One region of the Afipia carboxydohydrogena genome, then DNA from elsewhere that is predicted to be linked to it. Evidence: riboswitches for the same ligand, from Rfam matches in the RefSeq annotation. Region 1 holds a riboswitch; the other holds the start of a gene.
What was found. Region 1 has a riboswitch for cobalamin ahead of AFIC_RS11155 (ribonucleoside-diphosphate reductase subunit alpha). Riboswitches for the same ligand answer to the same signal wherever they lie in the genome.
Positions count from the first base shown of each region.

Region 2: linked by a shared signal. The riboswitch ahead of AFIC_RS01205 (ribonucleoside triphosphate reductase) and the one ahead of AFIC_RS11155 (ribonucleoside-diphosphate reductase subunit alpha) in region 1 are both predicted to bind cobalamin.

Region 1 covers NZ_CP113162.1:2,309,968-2,314,168, reverse strand. The annotation lists gene AFIC_RS11155 (ribonucleoside-diphosphate reductase subunit alpha) at 1-1,953, opposite strand, end outside; cobalamin riboswitch at 2,058-2,269, opposite strand; gene AFIC_RS11150 (epoxyqueuosine reductase QueH) at 2,523-3,188, shown strand; gene AFIC_RS11145 (CBS domain-containing protein) at 3,318-4,049, shown strand.
Region 2 covers NZ_CP113162.1:258,817-263,017, reverse strand. The annotation lists gene AFIC_RS01210 (TonB-dependent siderophore receptor) at 1-1,973, opposite strand, end outside; cobalamin riboswitch at 2,428-2,642, shown strand; partial or broken gene AFIC_RS01205 (ribonucleoside triphosphate reductase) at 2,742-4,201, shown strand, end outside.

The DNA of each region.
Region 1 (4,201 bases):
GGAACGCCGCGCCTCCGGAATGGTGTAGAAATTGATGTCGATGACGTTATCGAGCATCCGCACAGCGGTCGTGATCGTGCGCTTCAACTTGTCCTGATCGAGCCCCTTGGGCGTTGCGTGGTTCAGCAGGTTGATCGAGCCGAGATTGCACACCGCGACTTCGTCCGCCGAGGTATTGAGCGTGATCTCGGTGCACAGGTTCGAGGAATGCACCACGCCGGCATGCTGCTGCGGCGAGCGCAGGTTGCAGGGGTCCTTGAACGTGATCCACGGATGTCCGGTCTCGAACAGCATGGTCAGCATCCGCCGCCACAGATCGGTGGCGCGCACCTGCTTAAACACGCGCATCTCGCCGCGCGCGGCTTTCGCTTCATAGGCTTCATAGGCGGCTTTAAAGGCCGGGCCGTAGAGATCGTGCAGGTCCGGCGTTTCGTCGGGCGAGAACAGCGTCCATTCGCCGTCGGCCTCGACGCGCTGCATGAACAGGTCGGGCACCCAGTTGGCGGTGTTCATGTCGTGGGTGCGGCGGCGGTCGTCGCCGGTGTTCTTGCGCAGGTCGAGGAATTCCTCGATGTCGATGTGCCAGGTCTCGAGATAGGCGCACACCGCGCCCTTGCGCTTGCCGCCCTGATTGACGGCGATGGCGGTATCGTTGGCGACTTTCAGGAACGGTACCACGCCCTGGCTTTCGCCGTTGGTGCCCTTGATGTGTGCCCCCAAGCCGCGCACCGGGGTCCAGTCGTTGCCGAGCCCGCCGGAATATTTCGCCAAGAGCGCGTTGTCCTTCACCGCCTTGAAGATGCCATCGAGGTCGTCGGCGACGGTGGTGAGGAAGCACGAGGAGAGCTGCGGGCGCAGCGTGCCGGAATTGAACAGTGTCGGCGTCGAGGCCATGAAGTCGAATGACGACAGCAGATTGTAGAATTCGATCGCGCGCGCCTCGCGGTCGATCTCGCGCACGGCGAGGCCCATCGCCACGCGCATGAAGAACGCTTGCGGCAGTTCGATGCGCGCGCCGTGAACATGCAGGAAATAGCGGTCATAGAGCGTCTGCAAGCCGAGGAACTGGAACAGCATGTCGCGTTCCGGCTTCAGCGCGCGAGCAAGCCGGGTGAGATCGAAGCGGCCCAATTCAGGATCGAGCAGTTCGGATTCGATGCCGGTCTTGACGTAGGCCGGGAAATATTCGGCATAGCGCGTCGCCATGTCGGATTGCGCGGCGCTGGTGGGCGTGCCGTGCACGAAGCTCAGAACCTCGCTGCGCAGCTTGTCGAGCAGCAGCCGCGCGCTGACATAGGCGTAGTTCGGCTCCTGTTCGACCAGCGTGCGCGCGGCCATGATCGAGGCGAGCGCGAGTTCGTCCTGGCTGATGCCGTCATAAAGGTTGCGGCGGGCTTCCGTCAGCACCGGCGCGGGATCGACGGCGTCCAGACCTTCGCAGGCTTCGCGGATGATGAGTTCGAACCGCTTGAGGTCGAGTGGCACGCGGGTGCCGTTCGCCAGCGTCATATGCAGAGCAGGTTCGCTCGAAGCGGGCGCGGCGGTCTTCTCGGCCGCGCGTTCGCGGGCGCGTTCCTCGCGGTAGAGCACGTAGGCGCGCGCCACCTTGTGGTGCTCGCTGCGCATCAATGCGAGTTCGACCTGATCCTGCACATCCTCGATGTGGAAGGTGCGGCCTTCGCCGAGACGGCGGGTGAGAGTGGCGACGACCTCGCGGGTGAGTTGCTCGACCGCCTCATGCACGCGTCGCGATGCGGCCGCCGTGTGCCCCTCGACCGCGAGGAACGCCTTGGTCATCGCGATGGAAATCTTCGACGGGTCGAAGCGCGAGACGGTGCCGTTGCGCCGGATGATCTGCATCGCCGGTTCGCTCGGCGAGGGCGCCAGTGAATCGAGACTCAGCTGGATGAGCGGTGCTTTTTCAGTTTTGGCGGTTTGCAGGTTCAGCGACATCGACAGGCCCCGTGATGCGGATTTCAGAAGGCGGGGAGTCGAGGCGCTTGAGCGCTCGGCGAGATGCCGATTGCTGGCGGCCTTCGGACACCCCGTCCGTGGACGTTTGTTTCGGTGTCGCGGCAGGTCTCCTGGCTTGCAGGTCGGTGCGGCTTCTTTGTCTTCCCGGCCAAGGCCAGTGACGTAATGGCGAAGCAGCTCGCTGCTGACAGTTGCGGGGGCAGCGCCGGATTTCCGCATCGGAACGCGGTTCACCGGCTTCCCTCTTAGCCACTAGATTTTGAGACCTAGTGGAACCGTGACACCTATATGTGGTGATCTTTAGCTGAAAGAGTCAAGAAAGGATTAAAATGGTCCCCGCTATCCCCGGAGCCAGACTGCGGCCGGGTGAAAACCTCAAGCCTTTCAGCGCCGATGAGAGTGCTGCGATTCTGGGGCTGTGGCCAAGGACATTCGGTGAGGGTGCCTGGTTCCATCCGGATCGTCCGAATCGGGCGCGCTTTACGGATACGGAGGCTCTCATTAGATAGAGGCTTCACAGACAGAGCCTTCGACAGGCGAGCCACGCAATGACCGATTTCGTTCGACCGATTCTCAATCCGCCGGGTGGGCAGAAGAAGGTTCTCCTGCATTCGTGCTGCGCGCCGTGCTCGGGCGAGATCATGGAGGCGATGCTCGCCTCCGGCGTCGATTACACGATCTTTTTCTACAACCCGAACATTCATCCCGAGCGTGAATATCTGTTGCGCAAGGATGAGAACGTACGCTTCGCCGAGAAGCATGGCGTCGGTTTCATCGATGCCGATTATGACAAGGATAACTGGTTTGCGCGCGCCAAGGGTATGGAGTGGGAGCCGGAGCGTGGTGCGCGTTGCACCATGTGCTTCGACATGCGGTTCGAGCGCACCGCGCTGTATGCCCACGAACACGGTTTTCCGGTCATCACCAGTTCGCTCGGCATCTCGCGCTGGAAGAACATGGCGCAGATCAACGATTGCGGAAAGCGCGCGGCCGCCAAGTACGACGGCATCGAGTATTGGGATTACAACTGGCGCAAGGGCGGCGGCTCGGCGCGCATGATCGAGATCAGCAAGCGCGAGGAATTCTACCAGCAGGAATATTGCGGCTGCGTCTATTCGCTGCGCGATACCAATGCCCACCGCCGGGCCTGCGGGCGGGAACCGATCGAGCTGGGCGTGCAGTATTACGGACGTGCGCCGGCGGAGAAGGATTAGGTTATTGTTTTAATACGATATATTTTCTTGAAGCGCTCCGGGTGCGACACAAGGCGCACATTTGAGGCGGCTCAAAGAGCGGCGCGCAGTGTCTGGTAGGCATACGGGATCGACCATAAGGAGCATCCCATGCTGACTGGCCAGATCATGACACAGAACGTCATCACCGTTTCGCCTGAAACGACAGTGGCTGCCGCCGCCGAGACCATGCTTGATCATCACATCAGCGGCCTGCCTGTCATTGAAAATGGCAAGCTGATAGGCATCGTCACCGAAGGCGATTTCCTGCGCCGCGCCGAGATTGGCACCGGGCATGGCAAGCGTCCGAGCTGGCTGCAATTCCTTCTCGGCAGCGGCCGCGCAGCGGCGGATTACGTTCAGGCGCATGGGCGCAAGGTGAGGGACGTGATGACGCGCGATCCCTGGACGGTGAGCGAAAGCACTCCGTTACAGGACCTCGTGACGACAATGGAAGCCCACCGCGTCAAACGTCTTCCGGTGATGCGGGACGGGAAGCTGGTCGGCATCGTCGCGCGAGCCAACCTGCTGCGGGCCATCTCGACGGTGGCGCGTGATGTCACCGGCCCTGCGGCGAGCGACGAAGACGTCCGGGCACGGCTGATTGTCAAGTTGATGGAAGCGGATTGGCGGCCGGATGGTTTGCAGGTCGCGGTGCGCGACGGTGTCGCACATCTGCATGGCATCATCACCGACGATCGGGCACGTCAGGCGGTCATTGTCGCCGCCGAAACCACGCCCGGCGTCACGGCGGTGCGCGATCATCTGATTCTTCTTCGCAGTTGGGCCGGCGTCTACGCATTGTCACCGGAAGATCAGGCCGCGCGAGACCGCGCTGGATAATGAACGTGGCGCGTGACCGGCGTTCGCGCTGCCGGTAGAGCCAATGTAACGGCCGTTGTGACCGCCGGCCGGCGTGTCGCGGCGGGCCGCTGGCTGCGCGGTATCAATGCCCACCGCCAGGCCTGCGGGCGAGAGCCGATCGAGCTTGGGGT
Region 2 (4,201 bases), 1.2 Mb from region 1:
TCATAAACCAGAAAGAGCGAGGCCGTGTTCATGGCCACGTTCTGCAACCGGTTCCCGATGAAGACCGGATCCTGAGTCACGACTGCATCGGTGTAACCGTAACTTCCAATCATGCTCCAGTTGTCGGTCAGCCTGCCCGTGACATCGATTTCCGCTCCTCGGGACCGGACCTTGCCCGCGGTCCGGTATTCGTTGAGCCCCGTCGATGAATTGAATTGCGAAACCAGCACGTTCCTTTTGTCGATGTCGTACCAGGCTATCGTGCCTGACAGGCGCTTGTTGAAATCGAATTTCATGCCTGCTTCCCATTGAGTGCCCTCCTCGGGAGCGACGTTGGAATCGATAACAAAGCCGCCAGTGAGTGGCGCGATCGTCGATGTGGGTTGAAGCGATTGAGTATAGCTTGCATAGAGCGATACTTGATCGTTGAGCTTCAGGATCGCCCCGCCGAGCGGAAGAATTTTACTTCCGCTTAAATCGGTGTTGGTGACGAAGGGACGGCCCTTCCCCGCCAACTGGTCGTATTCCATCCAGCGCAAGCCTCCCACCAAATAGAACCAGTTGGTCAGATGCAGCGTGTCCTGGAGGAAGATCGACCGCGTGGATAATTTATCGGTTTGATCGCTGTCGGATGGAGACACGGTGGTGCCGGGCTGAATCAGGCCATAAACCGGATTGTAGAAATTGAAGTTGGGCGCTGCCTGCCGGATGAGGTCCGCTCTGTAGATCGTTCGGTCTTGCGCATCGAAGCCAAGCATCACCTCGTTAAGGATATCGCCCGTCCAGACGCGGCCGTTGAGGTAACTGGTCCCGTAATTGATATAGCTAAGCGCGCCATGCGTGCCGTCATTGCTGCGCTTTTCGATGCCGGTATTGACATCGACCGAAGTGGCGCGAAGCTGATTGGCGTCGTAGCTCTCGGCGTTATAGGTGTAGGCTGCCGTAATCTTCCAATCTTCATTGAATTTATGTTCGAGCGACGTTTGAACGAGATCGGAGCGGCCCCAGAACTTATTGAAGGGCTCGTCCAGCCGCCGCGTCGCGGGAATCGGCAGCGGTGAGCCGTTGACAAATGCAGTGCCCCGGTTGAACGGGTAGCTGAATTCACGATGCTCATAGTTCAATTTGATCGTGGTGTTCTCGCCGTACCATGCGAGCGACGGAGCCACCAGCATTTCGCGGTTACGGCCGAAATTGCGCCAGTAATCCTCGTCCATTCCATAGCCTATAAAACGATAGGCCAGCCCGTTGTCGCCAATCGGGCCCGTGATGTCGAAGATTCCGTTCGCGCCGTTCTTTCCGCCCCCGAACGTGGACCCCAGCAAGGTAACCGATCCATGCTGGTACAACTCAGGCTGTTTACTGATCGTATTGACGATGCCGCCTGGAGATTGAATGCCGTAAAGCAGCGATGCCGGTCCCTTCAGGACTTCCACGCTTTCGACACTCGGACCAAGGCTGCGGCCTTGCACCAGCGGCATCCCGTTACGCATGATCGATCCGTCGCGGTTATCGCCAAAGCCACGGCGGATAATGGCGTCTTGGGTGCCCGCGAGCGTATTCGTTTGGGTGATGCCGGATATGTTTCCGAGCGCATCATCAAGATAACGCGGCAGCTGATCCTTCAGAACTTGCTCCGGGACGACATTTACCGACTGAGCCGTATCGAGTGGCGCCGCGCCTGTGCGTAACGTCGTGGCGCTTGGCATCGCCCGATATCCCAGCTTTGCCTCGTTCAATTTCACTGCCGCCGCCGCTGCACGTTCGGAGGCCGTGGGTGGCACGGGGCTTGGGTTACGATTCTGCCGGCGAGCCGCTTGCACACGATTGGGCGACGGTCTTGGTTTGACTCTTTTGGAGTTCGGCTTTGGAGCGTCGATGGTCAAAGCCGGGAGTTCCTGGCGTTCCTGTGCGTAAGCGCCATGCGGAAGAATCGAGAAACTTGCAAAAAGAACCGCCGCGCTGGCGAGCAGGCATCTCTTGTTTCCATTCAACGAGAAGCAGGAGACATCTTTGAGTCGAAGATTGAAATTGCGCGTCACGGAAAACATTCCAGGTGGTGGAAGCAAGCTGCGCGGCAACAGATACAACGCTTGATGCGCTATAAAAATGGAATGCCTCTAAGGAAAACGCGGCGCGCGAAAAGGTCGAATTCAAGCGGCTTTCTTTTCGATCGGATTGAAGCTGGCGTTCGATCTTCCGTTTCCCGATGATCGTCCGAAGCGCCGTTGCTGCGGCAAGCCGCGTGCGGCAGCGACATCTTCCATGGCTGCGTGGATATACAATCCCGTCATCACCGGCCCGTTCGCGCGCGTCTCGGTCGGCACGCGGCCGTGGTCACATCGCGATAGAGAGCGCCCGGCGCTTTCGCGGGCAGGCCCGATGAAGCGGTTTGATTGCGATCAATGACAATTTTGCCGAGATAACACTAAATGCATGGGTCTCGGTTCTACTGAGTCGCAAGATTTAGTAGCTAAGAGGGAAGCCGGTGAACCCGCGACAGCGGCAAATCCGGCGCTGCCCCCGCAACTGTCAGCAGCGAGTCGATTCCAACCACGTCACTGATGCGATCATCGCTTCGGGAAGACTGGAATCGACGCCGACCTGCAAGCCAGGAGACCTGCCGCGACACCAGAACGTCCACGGGCGGGGAGTCCGGCGGTCGCGTGTTCGTCTGCGGTTTCTCTCCGCATTGTTCATGCGCGCCTTTCGGCATCCGCCTTCCGCATCAGGAGGTGCCGATGTCTCTCTCTGTTTCGCATGATCAAGCCGAAGCGCACCTACCCCCGCTCGCTTTGCCGTCTCTCGTCATCAGGCGCGACGGCGCGTCCTCGCCTTTCGACCTCAACCGGATTCGCTCCGCGATCGCGCGCGCCGGACAGGCGACGGGCGCATTGGGCGATGACGAGTCGGATCGTCTCACGCACGAGGCCGCGCGCACCATCGGCACACGCTTCGCAAACAGCACGCCGGGGATCGAGGACATCCAGGACATTGTCGAAGGTGTGCTGATCGCGGCGGGCCATGCCGCGACTGCGCGCGCTTACATCGTCTATCGCGAGAAGCGCGGACAGGCGCGGGCCGACCGCAAGACCATGGTCGATGTCGCGTCCTCCATCAACGAATATCTCGACCGCAGCGACTGGCGCGTCAACGCCAACGCCAATCAGGGCTATTCGCTCGGCGGGCTGATCCTCAATCTCTCAGGCAAGGTGGTCGCGAACTACTGGCTGTCGCATGTCTATCCGCCGGAGATCGGGGAGGCGCATCGCGAGGGCGATATTCATATCCACGATCTCGACATGCTGGCTGGCTATTGCGCCGGCTGGTCGCTGCGCACGCTGTTAACCGAAGGCCTCAACGGCGTGCCGGGGAAAGTGGAAGCAGGACCGCCGAAGCATCTGTCCAGCGCTGTCGGGCAGATCGTGAATTTTCTCGGAACCCTGCAAAACGAATGGGCGGGCGCGCAGGCGTTCAGTTCGTTCGACACCTACATGGCGCCGTTCATCCGCAAGGACCGGCTGGATTATGCCGAGGTGCTGCAATCGATTCAGGAGCTGATCTACAACCTCAACGTCCCCTCGCGCTGGGGCACGCAGACCCCTTTCACCAATCTCACCTTCGACTGGACCTGTCCCGAGGACCTGCGCGATCAGGTGCCGGTGATCGGCGGCGAGGAGATGGGCTTCACCTACGGCGATCTGCAATCCGAAATGGACATGATCAACCGCGCCTACATGGAGGTGATGACCAAAGGCGACGCCAAAGGCCGCGTCTTCACCTTCCCGATCCCGACCTACAACATCGCCGCCGATTTCCCGTGGGACAGCGAGAACGCCGGCCGCCTGTTCGAGATGACGGCGAAATACGGCCTGCCGTATTTCCAGAACTTCATCAATTCCGAACTCAAACCGAACATGATCCGCTCGATGTGCTGCCGTCTGCAACTCGATCTCACCGAGTTGTTGAAGCGCGGCAACGGCCTGTTCGGCAGCGCCGAGCAGACCGGCTCGATCGGCGTCGTCACGGTGAACTGCGCGCGGCTCGGCTACCTCTATCGCGGCGACGGGGAAGGTTTATTCCACCGCCTCGACGCGCTGCTGGAGATCGGCCGCAACAGCCTCGAGATCAAGCGCAAAGTTGTGCAGCGCTACATGGACGACGGGCTGTTTCCCTACAGCAAGCGCTATCTCGGCACGCT